One region of the Elstera cyanobacteriorum genome, then DNA from elsewhere that is predicted to be linked to it. Evidence: riboswitches for the same ligand, from Rfam matches in the RefSeq annotation. Region 1 holds a riboswitch; each other region holds the start of a gene.

The links. Region 1 has a riboswitch for cobalamin ahead of CHR90_RS15785 (energy-coupling factor ABC transporter permease). Riboswitches for the same ligand answer to the same signal wherever they lie in the genome.
Region 2: it holds a riboswitch for cobalamin, as region 1 does, so the genes downstream of both, cobW (cobalamin biosynthesis protein CobW) here and CHR90_RS15785 (energy-coupling factor ABC transporter permease) in region 1, are expected to answer to the same signal.
Region 3: it holds a riboswitch for cobalamin, as region 1 does, so the genes downstream of both, CHR90_RS08115 (TonB-dependent receptor plug domain-containing protein) here and CHR90_RS15785 (energy-coupling factor ABC transporter permease) in region 1, are expected to answer to the same signal.

Annotation. Positions count from the first base shown of each region.
Region 1 covers NZ_NOXS01000034.1:164,831-172,720, forward strand. The annotation lists gene CHR90_RS15765 (RNA pyrophosphohydrolase) at 1-300, shown strand, start outside; gene CHR90_RS15770 (energy transducer TonB) at 297-1,031, opposite strand; gene CHR90_RS15775 (hybrid sensor histidine kinase/response regulator) at 1,028-3,844, opposite strand; gene CHR90_RS15780 (urea ABC transporter substrate-binding protein) at 3,841-5,142, opposite strand; gene CHR90_RS15785 (energy-coupling factor ABC transporter permease) at 5,253-5,930, opposite strand; cobalamin riboswitch at 5,966-6,177, opposite strand; gene CHR90_RS15790 (nickel/cobalt efflux transporter) at 6,209-6,985, opposite strand; gene CHR90_RS15795 (metal-sensing transcriptional repressor) at 6,992-7,243, opposite strand; gene queC (7-cyano-7-deazaguanine synthase QueC) at 7,313-7,890, opposite strand, start outside.
Region 2 covers NZ_NOXS01000035.1:98,837-106,726, reverse strand. The annotation lists gene cobG (precorrin-3B synthase) at 1-399, opposite strand, end outside; gene cobN (cobaltochelatase subunit CobN) at 399-3,650, opposite strand; gene cobW (cobalamin biosynthesis protein CobW) at 3,654-4,685, opposite strand; cobalamin riboswitch at 4,802-5,002, opposite strand; gene cobO (cob(I)yrinic acid a,c-diamide adenosyltransferase) at 5,049-5,663, shown strand; gene CHR90_RS19305 (DUF6414 family protein) at 5,688-6,590, opposite strand; gene CHR90_RS16935 (methyl-accepting chemotaxis protein) at 6,847-7,890, opposite strand, start outside.
Region 3 covers NZ_NOXS01000031.1:157,978-165,867, forward strand. The annotation lists gene CHR90_RS08100 (DUF1636 family protein) at 1-241, opposite strand, end outside; gene CHR90_RS08105 (ABC transporter ATP-binding protein) at 231-1,031, opposite strand; gene CHR90_RS08110 (FecCD family ABC transporter permease) at 1,028-1,999, opposite strand; gene CHR90_RS08115 (TonB-dependent receptor plug domain-containing protein) at 2,046-3,902, opposite strand; cobalamin riboswitch at 4,013-4,223, opposite strand; gene CHR90_RS19645 (hypothetical protein) at 4,251-4,544, opposite strand; gene CHR90_RS19190 (CHASE2 domain-containing protein) at 4,479-6,620, shown strand; gene CHR90_RS08125 (RidA family protein) at 6,712-7,176, shown strand; gene CHR90_RS08130 (YoaK family protein) at 7,205-7,890, opposite strand, start outside.

The sequences.
Region 1 (7,890 bases):
GAAATCGGCACCGAGGCGGCGGTGATCGAGGCCGAAACCGCCGATTGGCTGCGTTATGATTTCCCGGATTTTCTGGCCGGGAAAGCCTTTAAGGGCAAATACGCCGGGCAGATGCAAAAATGGTATCTGCTGCGCTTCACCGGCGCCGATAGCGATATTCGCCTCGATGCGCACGAACAGGAGTTTAGCCGTTGGCGCTGGTCGTCGGCGGAAGACGTGCTAACGGCGATCGTGCCGTTCAAGCGCGGCCTGTATGAACAAGTTCTGGCCGAATTCGGCCCCCTTTTGACCCGCGCTTAATCGGTTAGCCGAAACGGCACCTCCACCTCTGCCCAGGCGGGGGTTGGTGTGCCGTTTTCGTGCGCCGGTTCCAAAACCCAGGCACGCGCGGCGCTCAGGGCGGTTTGATCCAGCAACCGATGCCCGGAACTGCGCAACAGGCTTACTTCCGCCACGCGGCCATCGGCGCCGATCAACAGCTTGAGCCGGACCGTGCCTTCAATCTCGTCGCGCTGCGCCTGGGCTGGATAGGCGGGTGCTGGGCGGTGGCGGAATGTCGGCGCGGTCAGGTGGACCGGGGCGGGCGGCCCTGGGATGGATGGTTCTGGTATGACAGGTGCCGCCGCTGCGATCTCGGTTGACGCCCCTGGCGCCATCGCGGGAGCGGCGGCTACCGGCGCAGGCACCGGGGGCGCCGAGCGGGGGGCGGACTTGACTGGGCGCGGTTTCGGTGCCGGCAGGGCCGCGCTCGGTGGTACAACCGGCAGCGGGTCAGGTGTGGCTTGCGCCGCCTCCTGCGTGGCGGCAGGGGCCGGTGACGGCGGGCTATCGGCTTGCGGCGCCGGTTCCACAGGCGACGGAGCGAGGGCGACCAGTGCGACCGTTACACGCGGGGCGGGGGGCGGCACGGCATCGCGCGGCAGCGGTGCCCGTAGCACGGCGGCCAGCACAGCGGCGTGCAGCAGCAGGGAACCGACGACGCCCAGCGGCCCGAGACCGCGCGCTAAGCGGCTGAACGTCCGCTCGGTCACAGGCCGGGGTCGGCGGCTAGATCGTCGCCGCCAAGACTTTGCGCTTCCCAGGCGGCCAGCACCGCTAGCCCGTCGCGGTGGGTGGCACGCAGGGTAGGAATGCTACCACGCTCCTCGGGTGCGGCTTCGAGGTCGCGGGCCAAGGCGCGCAGCCGGGCGAACCCATAGTTCCCCGCCGCGCCCGCCAGCTTATGGGCAGCATCGGCACGCGCGGGCGCGTCGACGGCTTGGGCGAGGTCGGTCAAATAGCGGTCGAGCACCGAGCGGCAGACGCTGAGCAGGCGGCGGGTTTCCTGCTCCCCCAGGGCTTCGCAGAGTTCATCGAGCGGTTGCGGGTCGAGCAACGGCGGCCCGGCGTCGGCATCGGGCGGGGCGGGGTCTTCCGCCGGTTCGCTGCGCCAGGTGGGGGAGAGGGCGCTATCCTCCTGATCCCACAGCATTTCGCCGGACGACAGCACGGCCAAGGCCCGGTCGAGGCGGGCGGAGTCGATCGGTTTGCCTAAAACGCCAGACATCCCCGCCCGGCGGCAGGCGGCGAAAATATCCGGCATCAGATTAGCGGTAACGGCCAGGATCGGCAGCGGTTCCGCCCGTTCCGTTGCACGGGCGAGCAGGCGGCGCGACACCTCGTAGCCGTCCATGCCCGGCAGGCGCAGATCGACCAGCACGACATCGACCCGATGGCTTTCAAAGGCGGTCAGCGCTTCCGGCCCGTCCTTGGCGATCACCACCCGATGCCCCGCCCGGCGCAGCAGGCCGGAGAGCACCTGACGGTTGACCTCCTCGTCTTCCACCAGCAGGGCGACCAGTGAGGGCGCGTCGCGGCGGCGGTTGGCCGGGCGGGTTGCCGGGGCGGCGCTGGAGCGGGCGAAGGAGAGATCAATCCAGAACCGGCTGCCGGTGCCAACCAGACTATCGACCCCCATGCGCCCGCCCATGCCTTCCACCAGCCGCTTGCCGATGGCGAGGCCGAGGCCCGACCCGCCGAAGCGCCGAGCGGTGCCGCTTTCGACCTGATAGAAGGCATCGAAGAGGCGCGGGAGTGCCTCGGGCGGGATGCCGATGCCCGTATCCTCCACCGTAAAACGCAGGGCGATCCGTTCGGTCGCCGATTCTTGCACGGGGGCGCGGGTAACGGTCAGGCGCACCGCACCGCGCGGGGTGAATTTCACCGCATTGCCCAGCAGATTGAACAGCACTTGGCGCAGCCGGGCCGGGTCGCCCATCAGGTGGGCGGGTAGATCCGGTTCGATGGTCAGATCGACGCGCAGGCCCTTGGGTTCGGCGGTCACGCGCGTTAGGTCCACGAGGCCGCGCAACAGCGTCCCAAGGTTGAAGTCGCGGTTGTCGAAACTCACCTGCCCGGCTTCGATGCGCGACATATCCAAAAGATCATCGAGCAGCACCGATAGCATTTCGCCCGATTGGCGGATGGTCGCAACATAGGCGCGGGCGGTGGAGGAGAGCGCCTCCGCCTCCAAAAGTTCGGCCAACCCGATGATACCGTTCATCGGCGTGCGCAACTCGTGGCTCATCACCGCCAGAAACTCGGTCTTGGCGTAGGTCGCGGCTTCAGCTTGTTCCTTCGCGGCGCGCAGTTCGGCGGTGCGGTCATCGACCATCCGGCGCAGGCCGGTCTGATAGGCGTAGATCTTGCCCGCCATATCATTGAAGACTTCCGCCAGTCCCGCCACCTCCCGGCTGCCTTGCACGGGGGCGGGCAGCGGGGCCTGCGTGCCGCCAAGCGACCGGGCGGCCTGCGATAAGGCACCCAAAGGGGCGGCGATGCCGCGCGCGATTAAAATGGTGGTCAGCAGGGTTAGCAGCAGCGCGCCGATCATCGTCAGCGTGCCCGCCGTCTTCAACCGTTCGACCGTGCTCAGAGTTTCCGCCTGATCGGCCTTGACGATCAAGCCCCAGCGGAAGGTCGGCAGATAGCGCCATGCCGCAATGACCGGCTCGCCCCGGTAATCGACCAGAATATCGGTGCCCCGGTCGCCGTTGAGGGCTTTCGCCATCGCCGTGCCGAGGGGGGTATCGAAATAGAGCGACCCTAACTCCTGCCGATGCCGCACCGGGCCGAACAGCAGTGCCGCCTGCACCCCTTTACCGCCGACGATCGCTTCCCCCGACCGGCCCAGGGCGGCGGTATCGCCGATGATGTCGATCACCGTGCGCTTATCGATTTGCAGGGCGACGACGCCGATCAGCGTGCCATCCTCGAACACGGGGGCTGCGACGAACGCCGCAAGATCGCCCGACCGTTCGAGGTAGGAGAAGTCAGACACTTCGGCCTGCAACAGTGTCCGCGCCCGGTCGAACACCCCAGCGAGAACGGAGGTGCGGCCCGGCCCGCGCGCTAAATTGATGCCGATGTGGAATTTATCAATATCAGCGAATTTCACCGTGCCATCGGCGGCGATCAGGAAAATATCGGCGGCGCCGATGGCCACCCGGTAGCGGTTCAGGTCTTCGGCATAGCGTGCTTCCGCCTGCTGACGCCGAAAGAGGTTGCCGAAGTCGGACACGGCGGCAATCACGGCGGGCATGCGCGCGAGCAGGCTGACTTCCGACAGCCGGTCGCGGGCGAAACTTTCGATCCGCGCGGCCTTTTGATCGGCCAGCGAGGCCATGCGCGCCCGGGTTTCCGTTTCCAAGGCCGATTGCGTCGCGGTGAAATAAAGCCAGACCAGCGACATCAGCGGCAGCACTGCCAGCAACAGCGTTCCCAGCGCAATTTCGGCGGCCAACGGAATGCGGGCGCGGCGCCAGAAACTGCGGCGGGCGGGACGAAAGGGTTTCGCGTCGCTCATCGGATCGTCCGCGCGTCGGCAAGCGGCGGCTCCCAGCGGGCGCCCCAAGCGTCGTACAGCCGGTCGAGCGCGTGTTGCCAGTCGTCGGGGTCGAGCAACGTGGGGAAGGGGACGGGGCGCACCGGGCGGCTGCTGTCCCACACAGTGTCGATCTGGCCGTCGTCGGTAATCTTGCCAATGCGCACGGTTTTCCAAGCATAGAAGGTGAAGGGATCAATCGAGATCACCCCGCCCGGCGCCAGGAAGGACAGGCCGCCTAAAACCGGGCGCACGTCGCGCCAGGCAACCGATTGGGCGTCGCGCACCGCCCGCGCCCACAGGTGAATGCCGACATAGGCCGCCTCCATCGCCGCCGTGACGGGGACTTCGGGGCCGAAGCCGCGCAGCAGCCGGGCCTTAAACGCCTCGCTTTCCGCCGTGCGGATACTGTTGAAGGAGCTTTGCACCACGTAATCGCCCGCCATCAGCAACGGACCAATGGCGCGGATATCATCCTCGGTCACGGCAAAGGACATGACGGGTGTATGGTTCGACATAATGCCCGCCCCGCGCAGGGCTGTGGTGAAGGGGCCGTTGATCGTGCCGGCGCTGAAGTTGAAGATCACATCCGGGCGGGCGGCCTGAATGCGCGCCAGGACTGTGCCGAAATCCTGGGTGGTGTGGGACACATATTCCTCCCCCACCACCTGCCCGCGCAGGGCGTTGGTTTGCAAGCGCACCAGCCGGGCGGCGATCCGCGCATTCACCCCATCGAGACCGACGATAAAAATGCGGCGCCCCAGCGTATCCATCGACCATTTGATCACCGGGATGATCTGCTGGTTGGGGGCGGAGCCGAGATAGAGGATGTTCGGCGACTCCTCGATCCCCTCGGTCGGATAGGGGTAGATCAACCCGGCGTCGGCGGCTTCGATCAGCGGGCGGACGCTTTTGCGGCAGCCGGAGGTGGCGCAGCCGAAAATGGCCGGAACCTTCTCCCGCCCCAGCAGGCGCTGCACTTCGGCCAGGGCGACGGCATTGTCCGACATCGTATCGGCGGTCACGGCCTCCAGCGGGCGCCCGAGCAAGCCACCGGCGGTATTGATTTCCTGGATCGCGAGGCGCTGGGCTTTTTCGACATTGCGATCGGCGACCGACAGCGGCCCCGTGCGGGCGATCAGCAGACCGATCTTGATCGGGCGGGTGCTGGCGGGCGGCCCATCGAGCGCGATGCGGATGGCCCCCATCGCCGCCAGTGTCGCAACGACGGTGACGAAGACCCCGACCATGAACCCATTGCGCCGCCGCCGCTTGACCATCGTTCCCCAACCCTTATTCGGCTGTCATTGTGCGGCAGGCGGTTGAGGCCGCAAATAAAAAACGGCGGGGTGCCGTGGCACACACCGCCGTTTCATGAGGGCCGGGGCCTTTACGCGGCGTTGAACAACCGGCGGTCGACCAGCCCGCTTCCCGCGAGCGACCGCAGCGTCTTAGCGCCCGCCAAGACGGCGAGATCGATCAGCGGTTCGATGGCGATCACCAGCAGATAGGCGCCGCCGAAACTGCCGACGGCGGTTAACGTCTCGCCAGCGACCCCTTGGCCGAAGAAGGCCCAGAAGGCTACCCAGGCGACGATTCCCGCCTGATAGGTCGCCGATAGCGCCAGCGCTTGGGCGTAGCGCAGATCGACATAGGCGGTGCCCGCCGAAATCACCTTGCCCGCCACATAGCGCAGCGCGAAGAGCGGCGCCAACAGCGTCGTAACATTCATCCCATATTGCGGCAGGTCGAAGGGCGCGAAGAACAGCCCTTGGATCAGCAGGCCCAACATCAGCCCGATTGCGGTCGGCGCCGCGCCAAGGATGAGGAACAGGGTGGAGCCGAGGATCAAATGAACCTCGGACACGCCGACCGGGTAATGCGGCAGGATTTCAAAGAAGGAAAACACCAGGGCCGTTGCCAGGATGCTACGGGCCGCAGGCGACAGCGGGCCGCGCGCTTTTACGGCGTCCCAGGCAGATTTGACGGTATAGCCGCCTAGGGCGGCGGCGGTCGTATAGCCAAGCCAGAGCTTCCCGCCCTCGACCAGACCGGGTTCGATATGCATCTCACTCTCCTCTGCCGTCACACCCGACGGCTTGCGGTTTCACGATGCACAGGGCCGGTCTCCTGACTCGCGGGTCGGTGCCGTATCCCGGTCTTCCCAAGCCTTGCGGCTCAGTGACGGTTCGGGGCGGCTCGCCGCATACAGTCGCGGGGGCGGTTGGGGTTGGGGCGCAGGCGCCAATCCCATTCCCGTTTCATCCCGGCGGTGGATGAGACCGCCATAGGACACCCTATGCCCGGCCATCAGGACGGGGAAACGGCGGGAGTGTCAAGCCGGGCTTACAGCACGCCTAGGCCGCGCAGCCCTTTAACGGCGAAATTCAGCGCTAGGACGAGGATCAGCAGCCCGGAGATCAGCGGCAGTGCCTCCGCCCACGCCGCGAGGCGCCCGCCGCGCCCGGCGGCATGGCGCAGGCCGAGGCTAGCGGCAATGCCGATCCCGACCAGGGTAACCGCCAGCCCGATGCTGAACGCCGCAACCATCCCCGCGCCGAGTGCCAGGGCTTTCACTTGCAGGCAGACGATCAGCACCGTGATCGCGGCCGGGCAGGGGGTTAGGCCGCCGGTAAAACCGAACCACGCGATCTGCCCGGCCCCGACCGGCCCCGCGCCGCCAAAGCGGGCGGCGATGTCGCGCGCATGGGCCGCCGCATGGGCGTCGTGATCGTGATCATGGTCGTGGTGGTCATGCGCATGGTCATGGTCGTGCCGGTGCGGCGCCCCTGCCGCCCAGACCAACCGCCCGCCCAGCACCGCGATAATCGCGCTCGATGCCAGCAACAACCAGGGTTCGGCTTTATCCAGAATGAGCGCATCCCCGAGGCTGAGGCCGATCAGGGCAATCGCCCAGACGACCAGCGAATGGCCCAAGGCGGCGGAAACTCCCAGCAGCACCGCCTGCTTTGGCGTGCCGCGAATGGCGACGATGAAGGCCGCCATCAGCGATTTCGAATGCCCTGGTTCAGCGGCGTGCAGCGCCCCCAGCAGCAGGGCGGCGGGCAGGTAGAGCCACGGGGTATGGCTGCCGTTTACGATGATCTGGGCGAGGTCCGGCATGGCTTCCTACAGGAATTTGGCGAGCTGCTTTAGCTCTTCGACAGCCGCAGGGACATTGCTGCCCGCATCGTCCAAACAGTGGAAAATGTGATCCTGGATCAGCTCTTTCTTCGCTTTGGCAATGGCGGCTTCCACCGCTTGAAGCTGCTGGGCCAACTCCAGGCAGGGTTTGCCAGCCTCGATCATGGTGATGACGGCGCGCAGGTGGCCATCGGCGCGCTTAAGGCGCCCGATGATTTTGGGGTGCGAGGCATGCATGCCCTTATCCTATCCCCCTGGAGAGGATATTCAAGCCCAAAAGAAAAGCGGCCCGCAGGCCGCTTTCAATCAGGGGGTTGTCGCCAAATCGGGCGGGTCGGCGCGATAGGCCTCCCAGCCGCGCGACCGCAGTTGACACGCCGGGCAGGTGCCGCAGCCGTGCCCCCAGGGGTGCAGATGGGTGCGGTCGCCGAGATAGCAGCTATGGCTTTCGCGGCGAATCAGTTCGATCAGATCGACGCCGCCCAGGGTTTCCGCCAGTTTCCAGGTTGCCGCCTTATCGAGCCACATCAGCGGCGTATGCAGCACGAAGCGCTTATCCATGCCCAGGCCCAGCGCCACTTGCAGTGCCTTAATCGTATCGTCGCGGCAGTCGGGGTAGCCCGAGTAATCAGTCTCGCACATCCCCCCCACCAGATGCCGCGCCCCGCGCCGGTACGCCAGCGCCGCCGCTACCGTGAACATCAGAATGTTCCGCCCCGGCACAAAGGTATTCGGCAGCCCGTTTTCGGCATAGGTGATGACGGTATCGGCGGTCATGGCCGTCTCGCCGATGGCGCCGACGACGCTTAGGTCGAGCAGATGATCCGGCCCCAGCTTGCCGCGCCATTGCGGAAACTGCGCTGCCAGCTCGTCGCGGATGGTCG
Region 2 (7,890 bases), on a different contig from region 1:
GAATTTTCCGGGCAAAGCCGAGAGTTCCGCCGTTTCGGCCAGCCAGAAATCCAGCGCGGCGTGCAGGGCGCGCAGGTCCAATACGGCGGTCGGGTCGAGGCCCGCCAGTGGCGAGAGAAGGATATTGCGCCGCGCTTCCCGCGCTTCGGACGGGTCGAGCAGCCCCAGCGCGCCGAGGGCGGCTTGCAGCGGGGCGAGTGCCGTCGCCGCCACGCCGCGCAGTTGCAGATTGGCGCGACTGGTCAGATCGAGACACCCGCTGCCGTAGCGGTCGGCCAAATCGGCCAAGCAGGCCAGCAGCGCCCCCGGCAGGGCGGGGCCACGCGGGCGCAGGCGCAGAATATAGCCGTCGCCGCTTTGCATCGGGCGCAATGCGCCAGGACACCAGCCGCGCCGCATTACAGGCGGTCCCCCAGAGTGGCGTTGCGGCGCGGGTGCCAGAGGCCGAGCCGCTGGGCGCGGGCGAAGGCGCGGCGCAGGGCTTCGGCGGCGCCTGGGTTTTCGGTTTCTAAGAACCTCGCAAGCTCGGCATCCCCCAGCGTCGCGTCATAGGCGCGGTCGATCTGGTCGCTGCGCACCGCATCGGTCAGCCGGGCGAAGGCGATAAGATTGTCGATGCTTTCCGCGATTTCTGCCGCGCCGCGATGCCCGTGCCGCCGTTGCCCAGCGAGCCAACGGGGATTGGTCAGCCGCCCGCGCAGCACGCGCGCCACCTCCTCCCGCAAGGACCGGGGGACGGGCCGGTCCGGGGTAGTGGTATCGAGGTGATAGAGCACCGCCCGTCCACCGAGGGCGGCATTGGCCGCCGCAAACCCGCCCTCGTGATCGGCAAAAGCGTCCGAGTCGAGCAAATCTTGTCCCGGTAGGTCTTGGGTATGGATATAGGCATCGGCGGCGCGCACCCGGTCGGCGAAAGCCGCGCTTGGGCGCGGTGCTGTGATGCCATAGGCGTGGCTGGTTGCCGCCAGATAGGTTTCCCCCAGCGCGTCGGCTTCCGCATCTTCCGCCTGCCAGTGCCGCAACACGCCGGTGCCGTAAGCCCCAGGGGCGGCGCCGAAGATACGGTCTTGCGGTCCTTCGGCGGCGGCGAGTGGGTTGAGCGCTGGCGCTTCGTCGCGGGCAGCGATTTGCGCCACGAGATCGGCGAAGATGGCGATCTGTTGGGGAAAAACGTCGCGGAACAGGCCGGAGATGCGCAAGGTTACGTCGATGCGCGGGCGGTCCAGCACGGCAGGCGGCAGGATGGTAACGCCGATCAGGCGGCCCGACGCTTCCTCCCACTCCGGTTGGGCGCCGAGCAAGGCGATGGCTTGGGCGAAATCTTCGCCGCCCGTGCGCAGGGTGGCCGATCCCCACAGGTCGAGCAGGATACTTTTCGGCCAATCGCCATGGTCTTGCAAATAGCGGGCGATCAGCGCGTCCGCCGCCCGCTGCCCCAGGGTCCAGGCCGTGCGGGTCGGCACTTGGCGCGGGTCGAGCGCTGTTAGATTGCGCCCGGTCGGGAAGACATCCACCCGCCCGCGCGCCGGGGCGCCTGCGGGGCCGGGCGGGACGAAGCGCCCATCGAGGGCGGCGAGCAGCGCGGCTTTCTCCGCCGCGCCGGAGGCCAGCAGGGCGGGGCGGGCCGCTTCCGGCACCTCCGGCCATAGGGCGGGATCGGGGGCTGCGCCGAAGATATGCAGCCCGTCCGCGATGCGCATCTCTTTGACGTCACAGAGGAAGTTATCGAGCCGGGTTAATGCCTCTTCAGCCGATAGATCGTCCGTCACGCCGCAGTCGGCGGCAAGGCCGGTTGCGCGTGCATCGTCTAGGATCGCTTGAGCGAGCAGGCCCGCCCGCTTGGGATCAAGGCTGACGGCGGCGGCATATTCATCCATTAAGGCTTCGATGCCGCCAGGGCTTCCCGCTGCGACTAAGGGCGGGGTGAGATGACCGAGGGTGACGGCGCTGGTCCGGCGTTTTGCTTGCGCCGCCTCGCCGGGGTTATTGACGATGAAGGGGTAGATCACCGGCACGGCGCCCAGTACGGCGCGCGGCGCGCAGTCCGGCGCCAAGGCCGCCGCTTTGCCCGGTAGCCATTCCAAGGTGCCGTGGGTGCCGAGGTGAACCAGCGCGTCTACCCGTCCGCGCAGCCACAGGTAGAAGGCGATATAGGCATGGCTTGGGGGTTCCGTGCCGTCGTGATAGCACTGCTGCCGCGTTTCGGCGCGACCCCGGTCGGGTTGCAGCGCGATAGTGAGGTGCCCGGCAGTCAGGTGGCGGAAGCGGAAACCGTCTGGCGGCGGCGATCCCCAAGCAGCTTCTACCTGCGCCCGGAACCCGGCGGGCAGGGAAGCGAAGGCGGCGCGATAGGCGGCAGCGGAGAGGTTTTCGTCGGGCGCCGGGGCGGTGAGCGCGGCCATTAGCGCCCCCGGCAACGGGCCGATTGTATAGCTGCTGTCGCCCAACAAACGAACGATCTGGCGCAGGCTTTCCGGCGTATCGAGGCCGACGGCATAGGCTTCCCGCCCCAGTTTGCCGGGATAATCGGACAGGATAATACCGATCCGCCGGTCGGCGCGCGGCGCGCGGGCGAGGCGAACCCAGGCGGCGGCAAGATCGGCGATATGGGCGGTTTGCTCGGGCTCGGCGATCAAGCGCGCCGGGGCGAATTCCAGCCCCGCCACCCGTTCGGTCAGGTTTTTGAACGCGAGGGCGGTGGTGCCGATGCGCCCATCCAGTTCGGGCAGCACGATACTCATGGCAAGATCGGTCGCGCTAACGCCCTGGCCGCCCGCCGCCCAAGCGTCGCGGCTGCCGTTCGCTAGGATGACTTGCAGCACCGGCACCCCTGCCGCATCCAGCGGGCTGCCGTCCGCCCCCTGCCGGGCCGAAAAATTGGTGGCGTTGAGGATGATTGCGGGGGCGCTCTCGGTGAGGTGGTGGCGTAGGGCGGCCGCAGCCTCCGGCGCCTTCAAACTGCTGACGAAAAGGGTTTCGACGCCAAAGCCCCGGTGGGCCAGCGCTGCCGCCAAGGCCAGGATCGGCTGAGTATCGCCCGCCGTCGCGTGCGAGCGGTAGAAGACTAAGGCGGCCCGCGCCGCGCCCGGCGGGGCGGGGTGGCAGGCCGGATCGAAGCGCCCGAAATCGGGCAGGGGGGCGGGCGGTAGCAGGGGCAGGGTTTCGCCCCGGCACCCGGCGTCGATCCAGTCCAGTACCTGTTCCATGTTCACAGGCCCGCCGGTCTGGAAATAGTCCCACAGGCGCGCCGTCACTGTGGGCGGGACGGTCGAGAGCGCGGTCAAGCGCGGGTCGGCGATGGCATCGCCGGGTAGGATCGCCAGTGCAATCCCCTGCCGTCGCGCCATTTGGGCCAGTTCTTCCGCCCCATACCGCCAATAGTCGAGGCCCCCGAGCAGGCGGACGAGGATCACCTTGGCGTGGCGGGCGGTTTTTTCGAGATAGAGATCGACCGAATAGGGATGCCGAAGCTGGGCCAGCGGCGCCAGCCTGCCCGCCACCCGCGCCGGACCGTCCGCATAGGCGGCGGCGAGGGCCGTTAGGTCGCTGTCGGAGAAGGACAGAAACAGCCAATCCGCCGGGGTCTGGTCAAGGTCCACCGCCGCCGATAGATCGTCGAGGCTGCGGGAGACAGTGGCGAGCAGGTGCATGGTTTAGCGCAGGGCGGCTTCGATCGCGGCCCGATCCAGCCCCTTCTGACCGATGACGACAAGCCGGGTGCCGCGCGCCTCCCCGGCTTTCCAGGGCCGGTCGAACCCCTGCTGAAGCCGGGTGCCGACGCCTTGGACCAGCAGGCGCATCGGTTTACCCGTTACCTCGGCAAAGCCCTTGAGGCGGATAATGTCGAACTGGTCCGCCAAGGCCGCGAGTTTGGCGACGAAGGGGCCGGGGGCGTCGATGGCCGGAAGATCAAGGACAAAACTGTCCCAATCGTCGTGATCATGGCCGTCTTCGGCGTCATGGTGCGACGGGCGGGCGGCGAGATCGTCTTCTGCCGCTGCGTGCAGCCCCAGCAGAACCGCCGGATCGATCTTACCGCCACTGGTGAGCAGGATTTTTACGGCACGCGGCACCGTGGCGGCGATGTCGGCGGCAACGGTTTCCTGCGCTGCCGGGTCCATCAGGTCAGTCTTGTTCAGCAGAATCAGATCGGCGCAGAGAAGCTGGTCTTCGTAGACCTCTTCCAGCGGGTTATCGTGATCTAGGGACGGGTCGGCGGCGCGCTGGGCGGCTAGTTTGTCGGGATCGTCGGCAAAGCGCCCCTCCGCCACAGCGGCGCCGTCGATGACCGCGACCACGCCGTCAACGGTCAGGCGGGCACGCAGCTCTGGCCAATCGAAGGCTTTTACCAGCGGTTTCGGCAAAGCGAGGCCGGAGGTTTCGATGACGATATGCTCCGGCGCGTCCGGGCGGGCCAGCAGCGCTTCGATGGCCGGGGCGAAATCATCGGCGACCGTGCAGCATAGGCAGCCGTTGGCAAGTTCGACGATATTGTCCTCGGGGCAGCTTTCAATGCCGCAGCCCTTCAGAATTTCGGCATCGATGCCAAGATCGCCGAACTCGTTGATGATCAGCGCAAGGCGGCGATTGCCCGCGTTCTCCAGCAAGTGCCGGATCAGCGTGGTTTTGCCGGCGCCCAGGAAGCCGGTGACGATGGTAACAGGCGTTTTACGAAGAGAGGTCATAGGATCGGGTCGCAAACCAAAAAGCGGGTGCCCGACAAAACCGCACGCCGGACGATGCCCGGACGCTCCCGGTGGACAGATCCTCCGGGCTTGCCATCGGGACACCCCGCCCGCGGCAAACGGTTGCTTCGACGGCAGGTCTCCTGGCTTGCGGGTCGCTGCGGTGCTTCCGCCTTCCCGGGGGGCGACCCCAGTGGCTGTGTGGAAGACCGCTCGCCGCTTACAGTTGCGGGGGCAGCTCGGGCCTTGGGCCTTTCGGCCCGCACCCGGATTCCCTATTGTGCGGCTCGCGCCGCACCGTCTTGGGCCTAGGAGTGACACCGGCCCCGGAGCTTGTCAAATCTTTGCGGGGGGAGCCTTGCCATGAGCCTCGATACGGCGGACGCCGAGCGTCACACGCTGAAAATGCAAAAGCGCAAAGCGGTGCAAGACGCCGAGGTGGCGTCGAAGACCATCGAAAAGGGCCTTATTATGGTCCATACCGGCGCCGGGAAAGGCAAATCCACGGCGGCGTTCGGGTTGATCCTGCGTGCCCTTGGCCACGGTTGGAAGATCGGCGTCGTTCAGTTCATCAAGGGCGCCTGGGATACGGGCGAACAGCGGGCGCTGGCGGTGGCCTTCCCCGATCACGTGACGTGGCGCGCGATGGGGGAGGGGTTTACTTGGGAAACCCAGGATAAGGCGCGCGATATGGCGGCGGCGGCGGCGGCCTGGGCGGAAGCGCAAGCGCTGATGGCTGATCCCGCCTATCGGTTGATCGTGCTGGACGAAATCAATATCGCCCTGCGCTACGATTACCTTGATCTCGCCGCCGTGCTGGCCGCGCTGGCCGCAAAACGCCCGGACCTCACCGTGGTGCTGACCGGGCGCAATGCCAAACCGGAGTTGATCGACGTGGCTGATCTTGTGACGGAAATGACGCTGGTGAAGCATCCTTTCAAAGCCGGGGTGAAGGCCCAGGCGGGGATTGAGTTTTAGGGAAAAGTCAAGTTTTTTGTTATTTTATATGCAAACTGACATGGCGATAACTCTGAAGGCTGGGCCATCGATGTAAAACTGGCATCCTTTTTCTGCTACTTCTTTCATTTTCGCCATACTTTCACGATATTTTATGCCGCTTGAACTTTCTCCGAGTAATTTTTCCAGTGTAATTTGAATTGTTGATATTATTGTTCTTTGAACTATACTTAATTTATCCCCCTCTGGGATATGTCTGTAGACGCGACCTATTATCTTAAAGTGTCCGTCTGTTAATTTTGCTTTTATAGAGCGTGCATCGGCATCACTTACATCAATATCTACAACGCCTATTTGTCTTCCATCTATAGGGGATACCATTATCATTTCTAAGAGGCCGGACCTTAAGTAATCTTCTTCAATCTCAGATAGTATTTTTAGAATAATTTCTTCGTATTTGGGTAGTTCTTTCATCATATTCGGGTCAAAAAAATTCTTATTCAATTTTGTTCCAAAATTTTTAATTATCTGAGCTATTATTGGTGCGGAAACTTTTGTTATTTCTATTATATTAAAAAAATCTATTGGCTTTAAGATGGCGTCAAGCTGAACAAAATGATCTCTCGGGAAATCACTGCTTAAAACAGTGGATTTGTGTATGTGCTTTTCTTCCTCTAAAGCATCTATTAGTGCCATGTGTAATCCACCGAGTGTATATCGTCTGGCTGTTTTCTCCAGAACAGACTTATTTCGTTCTGCTTCTAATGAAGATGATACTGGGGAAATAAAATCTTGGAGGAATTTAAATCCCAATGAAATGCTTCCCTTTCCTTTTGATGAAGTAGTCTCTTCAGTAGTTTTCTCTAGAGAGACACCCTTAAAGACGTATGCAGCACAGTTTAAAACCATTTTCTCATTAAGATAAACTGGTTCCATGTAAAAACTCATCTTCGCCCCCTCTCTTTAGTGTATGTTTAAGATGTCTACCATTAATTGTGGAGATAATATTCACTAACATCAATTTTTGTGTGTTTCAACTATAAATATTAATCTAATATTTTTGCAATTTAGACGCATCTTCCTTCTTAAGATGTGTCGGATAGATGGCGCCGCATGCAATACGCGTTCTGGCAATGTTATCAACAGGGTAGTAAAAATGTATCCCATGTGCCGCTGGTGTCGAAACCCAGGCGCGGATTGAGTTTTAAGCGCCCACCAACCGCGCCACGAAGCGGTTTACCTGCTGGTGCAGCCCGGCGAAATTTTCTTCAAGACTGCGGATACCGCTATTGAGATTGGTCGCGGCATCGCCGTTGCGCTGGGCCGATTGGGCGACCCCCTGGACATTCTCGCGCAGCCGTTCGGTGCCGCGCGCCGCTTCCTGAACCGCCCGGCTGATGTCGTTGGTGGCGGAGCTTTGCTCTTCGACGGCGGCGGCGATGGAGGTGCTAATCTCGTTGAGGCTTAGAATAGTCTTGGCGATATCGTCGATCTCGGCGGCGGCGGTGCCGGTTGAATTCTGGATCGTGTTGATGAGGGCAGAGATTTCTTCGGTCGCTTTGGCCGTTTGCCCGGCAAGGTTTTTGACCTCGTTGGCGACGACGGCAAAACCGCGCCCGGCTTCCCCGGCGCGCGCGGCTTCAATCGTGGCATTCAGCGCCAATAGATTGGTCTGTCCGGCGATGTTGGAAATCAGGGTCAGCACATCGCCGATGCGCGTTGCGTCCTGCACCAGCTTGGTCATCATCGCCACCGTCTCTTCGATGCGGCGATTGGCGTCGCCCGAAACGCGGTTGGAACTGGCGGCTTGCCCGGCGATCTCGCGGATCGAGGCAGCAAGCTCTTCGACAGCGGCGGCAACGGTCTGCACATTCGCCGTGACCTGATCGGCCGCGCGGGAGGCTTCGTGGCTGATCGTGACATTGTCATTGGCGCTAACGGCGACTGCGCCGACCGATTCGGTCATCACGTCTGCCGTTCCGCTGACGGCGTTCAAGACCTGACCGACGTCGGCATCAAAATCGGCGGCGACCGACTTTAGGGCCGCGAGGCGCAGGCGTTCGGCTTCGTCGCGCAGGTGGACCTGTTCTTGCTCTAGCCGCAGCTTATCGAGGGCGTTTTCCTTGAAGGTTTGAACAGCGGCAGCCATATCGCCGACCTCGTCCTGGCGGTCGCGGGCGGGCACCGAAACCTCTAACTTCCCAGCAGCAAGCTCGCCCATCACCCGCGTCATACGCGTGATCGGCTT
Region 3 (7,890 bases), on a different contig from region 1:
CCTCGGCGGTCGGCGGCAGCCCGGCGAAAGCGTAGCTCCATTTCCCCGGCGCGGTCAGCCCGGCGGAACAGGCGAGGGTGCATTGCAGCAGGCAACCGATGCGCCGCACGGCAATGGCGCTTTCCTCGCCAACCTCAGTTTCAACCAAGGCGGCGAAGGGTTTGCCGTCGGTCTTCTCGGCATCATAGGGGCCGGAGCGGTCAAGACGGCAGGAGGTGCAGACCGAAAGCTCAACCGGCATCGGGATTTTCTTTCGCATAGGGGAGCGCATGGGTGGGCACCAGCACGGGAACCGGGCCGGTGAAGTCGCGGTGAAAGCCGGTACCGAAAGCCGCTTCCAGCAGCGGGGCGGTCAGAACTGCCGCTGTTGGACCAGCGGCGGCGAGAGTGCCGTCGGTCAGCAGCGCCAGCCGGTCGCAGAAGCGCGCGGCAAGCGAAAGATCGTGAAGCACCAGCACAACGCAGCCGCCGCGCGTTGCCTCCGCCCGCAGGCTGGTCAGGATTTTCACCTGATGGGCCGGGTCGAGCGCGGCCACCGGTTCGTCGGCCAGTAGGATCGGCGCTTCGGTCGCCAGGGCGCGGGCCAAGAGGGCGCGAGCTTTTTCACCGCCCGAGAGGTCGGGGAAGGGCCGGTCGGCGAGGGACGTGCAAGCGGCGCGGTCGAGCGCGCGGGCGATGGCAGTGCGATCCTCCGCCGTGGGCCGGTCGAGCGGGGCGGGGCTGAGCGGCAACCGCCCGAGGGCCGCCACCTCCCGCACCCGCAGCGGCCACGCGACGGTGCCGTTCTGCGGCAGGTAGGCGAGACGCCGCGCGCGCGCGGAGGGGGAGAGCGTAGAAAGCAGTGTCTCCTCAAGGAACACCTGCCCGGCGCTTGGGGGCTGGACGCCCGCCAGCACGCGCAGCAGCGTGGTCTTGCCCGATCCGTTGGGGCCGATGATTCCCGTCACCTGCCCGGCTTCTGCATCGAAATCGACCCCGCGCAGCGGTTGTCGTGCGCCGAGGGCGACGCTGATGCCTACCGCCCGGATCATGCCTGCCCCCGATAGCGCCAGAGCAGGGTGATAAAGGCCGGGGCGCCGATCAGCGCCGTTACCACGCCCAATTGCAACTCGCCGCTGCTAGGGAGCAGCCGCACGGCGAGATCGGCCAGGGTCAGCAAGGCCGCGCCACCCAGCAGCGACGGCAGCAAGGCCGCCCCCGGCGCCGGGCCGCTGATCCAGCGCACCAGATGCGGGACCACCAAGCCGATGAACCCGATGCTGCCCGCCACGGCGACGGACGCCCCAACCGATAGGCATACCCCGGCGATCAGCCGCAGCTTCAGCCAGCGCAGGCGCACGCCCAGGCTCACCGCCGCCTCGTCCCCCAAGGTGAGGGCGTTCAAATCCCGCGCGCAGGATAGGAGCATCGCCCAGCCTGCCAGCACGAAGGGCAAGACCAACGTGAGATCGTCCAAGGACCGATCGCGCACCGACCCGAGCAGCCACAGGATCATTTCCGACAGCGCATAGGGGTTCGGCGCCATGTTCAATGCCAGCGCCGTCAAAGCTCCGCCGAAGGAGGAGAGGGCGATCCCCGCCAGGATCATCGGCCCGGTCCGCGCGTCGCGTTGCGCCAGCGCCAGCAGCGCCCCAGCAGGAACCGCCGCGCCAGCCAAAGCCGCCAAAGGCAGCGCGAAGGGCCACGCCACGGATAGGCCGAAATAGAGCGCCAGCACGGCGCCCAACCCGGCCCAGGCCGAGACGCCCAGCAGGCCGGGTTCCGCCAACGGATTCCGCAGCAACCCCTGCAAGGCCGCGCCGGACAGGCCGAGGCTGCCACCGATCAACAGGGTCAGCCCGGCGCGCGGCAGGCGGATTTCCCGCACGATCAAGACGGCGTCCCCCTGGCCCAGCAGCCCACGCACGACCGTCTCCGGCCGCAACGGCAATGCGCCCCAAAACAGGCTAATCAGCCCCGCGACCCCGGCGAGGGCGGCGAGCAAAAGCCGCGCGTGCATCAGCCGCCTGCCGGGGGGCGCGCCCCTAACGGGTTCGTCCGGTTGATCAAAACTCCGCCTTCACCCCAGCGAAGACCGACCGGCCCGGCGCGCGGTAGCGGGCGGATTCGCGGCCATCGGCATCGAAGAGATTATCGGCGCGCAGGTAGATTTGCGCCCAGGGCATCACCTGATAGGCCGTGCGCGCATCGAAAATCAGCCCCGGCGGGATTTTATCGCTGGAGAAGCTATTGTCGTTCTGCTCGGTCACGAAGCGCATGGCCCCGCCGACCTGCCATTTTTCGGTGACGGCGTAATCGGCGGTCAGGTTCACCGTATGCTTCGGGCGGCGCGGTAGGCGCTGGTCAGTGCTAGCGTCTTCGGCTTCGAGATAGGTGTAATTGGCGGCGAGGCTGAGATCGCTCAGCGGCTTCCACGTCACGCCAAATTCAGCCCCGCGCATGGTGGCGCGGCCGATGTTGGTATAGCCAAGGCCCTGATACTGAATAAGGTTGCGGTAGCGGGTATGGAAGACCCCGGCTGAGACGGTCAGCGTCTTGCCGATCTCTTGCTCGATCCCGGCATCGAAACCCTTGTTGGTTTCAAGGTCGAGGGCGCGGTTGCCGTAGAGCGGATCGAAGCGCTGGAACAGCGTCGGCGCCTTGGCGCCCGTGCCATAGCTCGCGCGCAGCGTGGTTCCGGTGCTGGCGATGCGATAGGCACCGGTCAGCCGGTAGGTGCCTTTGCCGCCGAAACTTTCCACATCGTCGTAGCGCCCACCGAGGGTGACGGTGAAGGCTTCCGTCGCCTTCCACTTATATTGCCCGAAGACGCTGTTGGTATCCTGGCTGAAGCGCGGCCCGGCCTTGCCGTTGGTCGTCGTGCGCGCTTTGTCGGTGCGGGTGGATAGGCCGCCGGTCAGAACATCCTGGCCGAACAGCGTCAGATTGCCCTGATACTCGGCGCCATAGGTCTGCCCCTCGTAGCGCGAGGTGCGATAGAAGCCCAAGGGTTCGTCGTAATCCCGGTCGGTATCGCTGGCGGTCAACGATAGGATATTCTCGAACCGGCCATCGAGCAGCGTGGCCGTACCGTCGACCCGCCCGAAGAGCTTCTTCGAGGTGGCGACCGCCGGACCGTCGCGGGTGGCGCTGGGGTCGAAGTCCGATTCAAGGTGCTGATAGCCGCCCGAAACGCCCAGGCGGAAGGTCTCGTTGAAGCGATAACCCCCGCGCCCGGTGATGCTGGCCTGCTCCGCCCCATCTTTTTCTGGCCCGGCATAAATGCGGGAAAAGCCCTTGGTTTGGCTATGAGCGGCGGTCAGGGCGTAATCGAACCCATCCTGCGCGCCGGAAATCCCGGCCTGCTGGCGGAACGTTTGATAGCTGCCTGCTTCGGTCATTGCCGTAATCTTGGCGGGACCGCGCCCTTTTTTGGTGATGATATTGACGACGCCGCCCATCGCATCATTGCCATACAGCGCCGACTGCGGGCCGCGCAGCACTTCGATCCGCTCTACACTATCGGCGGTCAGCCCGGCGAAATCATAGGCGGCGCTGGCGTCGGCGGCATCGTTGACGCGCACGCCGTCGATCAGCACCAGCACTTGCCCAACGTCGGAACCGCGAATGCGCAGATTGGACGTGGCGCCGAACCCGCCGTTGCGGGCTACCGACACGCCGGGGGCGCGCTTCAGCAGGTCCAGCACCTCCACCGATCCGCGCTTTTCCATCTCGCTTGGGGTGATGACGGTCACCGCGCTGCCGGTTTCGGCGCTGCGGCTGGGCAGGCGCTGGGCGGTCACATTCACCGGCTCCAGAACCGTGACGCTGTCGGCGGGTGGCGTGCCGATCCCCTGGCCCCAGGCGGGCAGGGTCAGAGCAGCGAGGGCGGTGGTGATTAGGGCGCGATAGGTCGGTCGCATCGGGTATCCTCGGTCCAAAGCAATTGAACCCCGCACCCGGAAGGGGCGCGAGGGGCGCAATCGCATAACGGGGAAACCGTCCCTGCCGTACACCCCGACGACCGGTCGCGACACGCACGCAAGGTTCGGCAGGTCTCCTGGCTGACACGTCATCGCCGCGCCCCCTCTTCCCAGCGTTGCGGCCAGTGAGGTTTCCCGAAAAACGGGCGGGGGCGGCTCGGTGCCTACAGTTGCGGGGGCAGCCCGGCTTCGGCCCTTATGGGCCTGTCCCGGTTCCCTTTTCACGCCCGGTTAGGGGCGACCGATCCCGGGCGCAACGCTAGTCAGGCCGGGCGGGGGCGTCAAGCCTCACAAAACTGCGGCAAATTCGCGGCGATTCCCGTACAAGAAAGAACAACCGAAACCAAAGGGCGGCGGGCGATGCAGCAGCAGGCGGCGAATACCATCGAAAAGGAAGCGCCCGATGGCGGCGCCAACGATAATCGCCCAACCGTGCGCCGCCGGGCGGCCAAGGCGCTGAAAGCCGTTTTCGGCAAAGGCCGCTGGCTGGCGCTGGTGGCGTTGGTTGGGCTGGTGGTGTTGCGGGGATTTGATCCCGCACCGGTAGAAATCTTGCGGCTTAAGGGGTTCGATGCCTACCAAGTGCTGAAGCCCCGCCAGTCAGATGAGCAGTTGGTAACGGTTGTTGATCTCGATGAGGACAGCCTCGCTGAAATCGGCCAATGGCCTTGGTCGCGCGGGGTTATCGCCGATATGGTCCTAAAGCTCCAAGCGGCAGGCGCCGCTGCAATTGGGTTCGATATTGTCTTTGCCGAAGCAGATCGTTTATCACCAAAGCAGATGGCCGAGGCGTTGCCTAAGGGCATGGGCAGTCTGGTAGCGCAGTTGCGGGAACTGCCAGATACGGATGCTGTTTTGGCAGAGGCCCTTGGTGAAACAAATTCTGTTCTTGGGCAAACGACATCCTCTGATGCCCGCGGGCTTGATCGTGTAGCGCCTGCACAAGTGGCCATCATACAGGCTAGCCCTCTTCCATTTTTGGACAATTTTCCAGGGCTAATTCCTAATATTCCTGTGCTAGAGCAGCGCGCGCAGGGGCGGGGTTTATTTACATATACGGCCGATGGGGATAATGTTGTTCGGCGTATACCGGCGTTTATCAATGTTGGCGGTAAACCATTTCCTACGCTATCAATGGAAATGATCCGGGTTGCCGCCGGTCTAAATACCTATGCTGTTCGAACTAATGCGGTTTTAGGTATTGAGCAGATCGGGATTCAGGTTCCGGGGCAACCGACACTCGTTGTACCTACGGATGCTCGCGCTAACCTTTGGCCTCACTACGCTATCAAGACTGACGCCCGCTATCTTTCCGCGCGTGAAGTTGTTAAAGGAACTTTTGATCCCAAGCGCGTCGATGGCAAACTTGTGATCTTCGGGGCGTCCGCATCTGGGCTCCGAGATCTGCGAACAACGCCCGTAGATAAAGATATTCCAGGGGTTGAAGTGCATGCACAGCTTCTTGAGAGCATGCTTACGGATTCGCTGCTAACGCGCCCCGTCAATGCGATTGATCAGGAAATTCTGCTGCTTATTCTAAGTGGCCTCTTGGTCATTTTTGGTATGCCGCTCGTCGGTGCGCGCTGGACGCTGCTGCTGGTCGCAACCATCGTCGGCGGGGTGCTGTGGTACGGTTGGTACCAGTTCTCCGCGAACCGCATTCTGATGGATACGACGGCCCCGGCCTTATCGGCGCTCATCGTTTTCATGGTCGGCACCTACGCGTCTTACGCGGCGGAAGCGGCGCAGCGGCGGCAGATTCGCAATACGTTTGCCTTCTATCTCTCGCCCGCGATGGTGGACCGGCTGGCCTCCAACCCCGACCAACTGCGCTTGGGCGGCGAGACGCGCGAGATGACGCTCTTGTTCTCCGACGTGCGCGGCTTCACCACCATCTCGGAAATGTTCGACGCGCAAGGCCTGACCGCCTTCATGAACCGCTATCTGACGCCGATGACCGATATCGCCCTGGCCAAGGGCGCCTATATCGATAAATACATCGGCGATGCGATTATGGCCTTCTGGAACGCGCCGCTCGACGATGCCGACCATGTGCGCCACGCCTGCGAAACCGTGCTGGATATGCGCACGGCGCTGATCGACCTCAACGCTGAACTGAAGGCCGAGGCGGAGGCTAAGGGCACCCGTTTTATCCCGATCAATATCGGGATTGGTCTCAATACCGGCCCCTGCGTGGTCGGGAACATGGGGTCCAATCAGAAGTTCAACTATTCGACCCTGGGCGATACGGTGAACCTCGCGTCCCGCCTCGAAGGCCAGTCGAAGCCGTACCATGTCGATAATATTATTGGGGAGGCGACGGCGGCCCAGGCGGCGGAATTCGCTTACCTTGAGGTCGATCTGTTGCAGGTGAAGGGCAAAACCGTTCCTGTGCGCATCTATACCCTGGTCGGCGATGCGCAGCTCAAAGGCACCGCAGCCTTCCAAAAGCTCGCCGCTGCCCACGAACGCTTGCTGGCGGCCTATCGTGGTCAAGAATGGGACGCGGCGGAGGCGCTGATTGCCGAGTGTCGTGATCTGTCGAAAGACCTATCGTGCTATAGCCTCTATCAAACCTATGAGGAGCGGATTGCCGAATTCCGGGACAGCCCCCTGCCTGCCGATTGGGATGGGGTCTATATCGCAACCAGCAAATAACGAGAAAACGCGCGTAACATTTCAGCCGCTCTTCCGTTTCGGCGCAATCCGCTTTATCGTCCGCGCGCCTGTGATCTAAGGAGAGATAAGAATGGCCGGTAAGGTTGAAACGCGCTTGCAAGAGCTTGGGGTTGTGGTTCCGGCGATGGTGCCGCCTGCGGCCAATTACGTGCCGGGTGTCATTTCGGGCAATCTTCTGTTCACGGCAGGGCAACTGCCGATGCGCGATGGCAAGCTGGTAACGGCGGGCAAGGTCGGCGGCGATGTTTCGGTGGAAGCGGCGGCGGAAGCGGCCCAGCTTTGCGCCCTGAACGTGCTGGCGGTCGCTAAGGCAACCCTTGGCAGCCTCGAGCGGATTAAGCGCCTGGTGAAGGTCGTCGGCTTCATCAACGGCGTACCGGAGTTTGCCGATCACGCCAAAGTAATGAATGGCGCGTCGGATTTCTTCGTGTCGGTGCTGGGCGAAGAGGGTAAGCACGCCCGCTCGTCGGTCGGCATGGGATCGCTACCCTTCAATGCCGCCGTTGAAGTCGAAGCGATTTTCGAGATCGAGTAAGTAAGGCAGGCTGGCGGCGGTAGCCTTGCTACTGCCGCCGCTTCAAATCATAGAGGCCGACGGCCAGCACCGCGCCCGCCGTCAGCAGTAAAAATCCCGGCCCCTGCCAGCGGTAACCGATCACGCCGATGACACCGCCGACAATGAAGGCGCTGACCGTCATAAGGTGTAGCATTAGCGGGGTGCGGGCAAAACCGCTCGGAATGTGCCAGTCCGGGTGCAGGCGATGGGCGAGGCGCTGGCCCAAGCCGACGCCGATATCGGTGATCATGCCCGTCACATGGGTGGTGCGAATGCGGGCGTGGGAAATCTGCGTTACGATGGCGTTCTGAAACCCCATCAGGAAACTTAGCCCGCCGACGAGCAGCAGCAGGCGCGCCGAAAGGCCCGGCAACCACTCCGGCCCCGGGGCGATGAAGCGGTCGACCGCCGCCACCCCCACAAGCAAAAAAGCCTCGACGATCAGGCAGCGGGCATAGCGCCCGGGGCGGTGGGTTTCGCGCAGGCGGGTCATCATCAGCGCGGTCACCATTGCGCCGAGGATGAAGGCGACGATCACCCAGACCGCCAGCAGCGCCAAGCTCCATTGCGCCCCGGCCACCTCGTCGGAAAACACCGCGACCGTGCCGGAGAGGTGGGAGGAGAAATGACCGATGGCGTGAAACCCCGCCGCATTGATCAAGCCCGCCAGCCCGGCCAGCCCCATCACCAGAT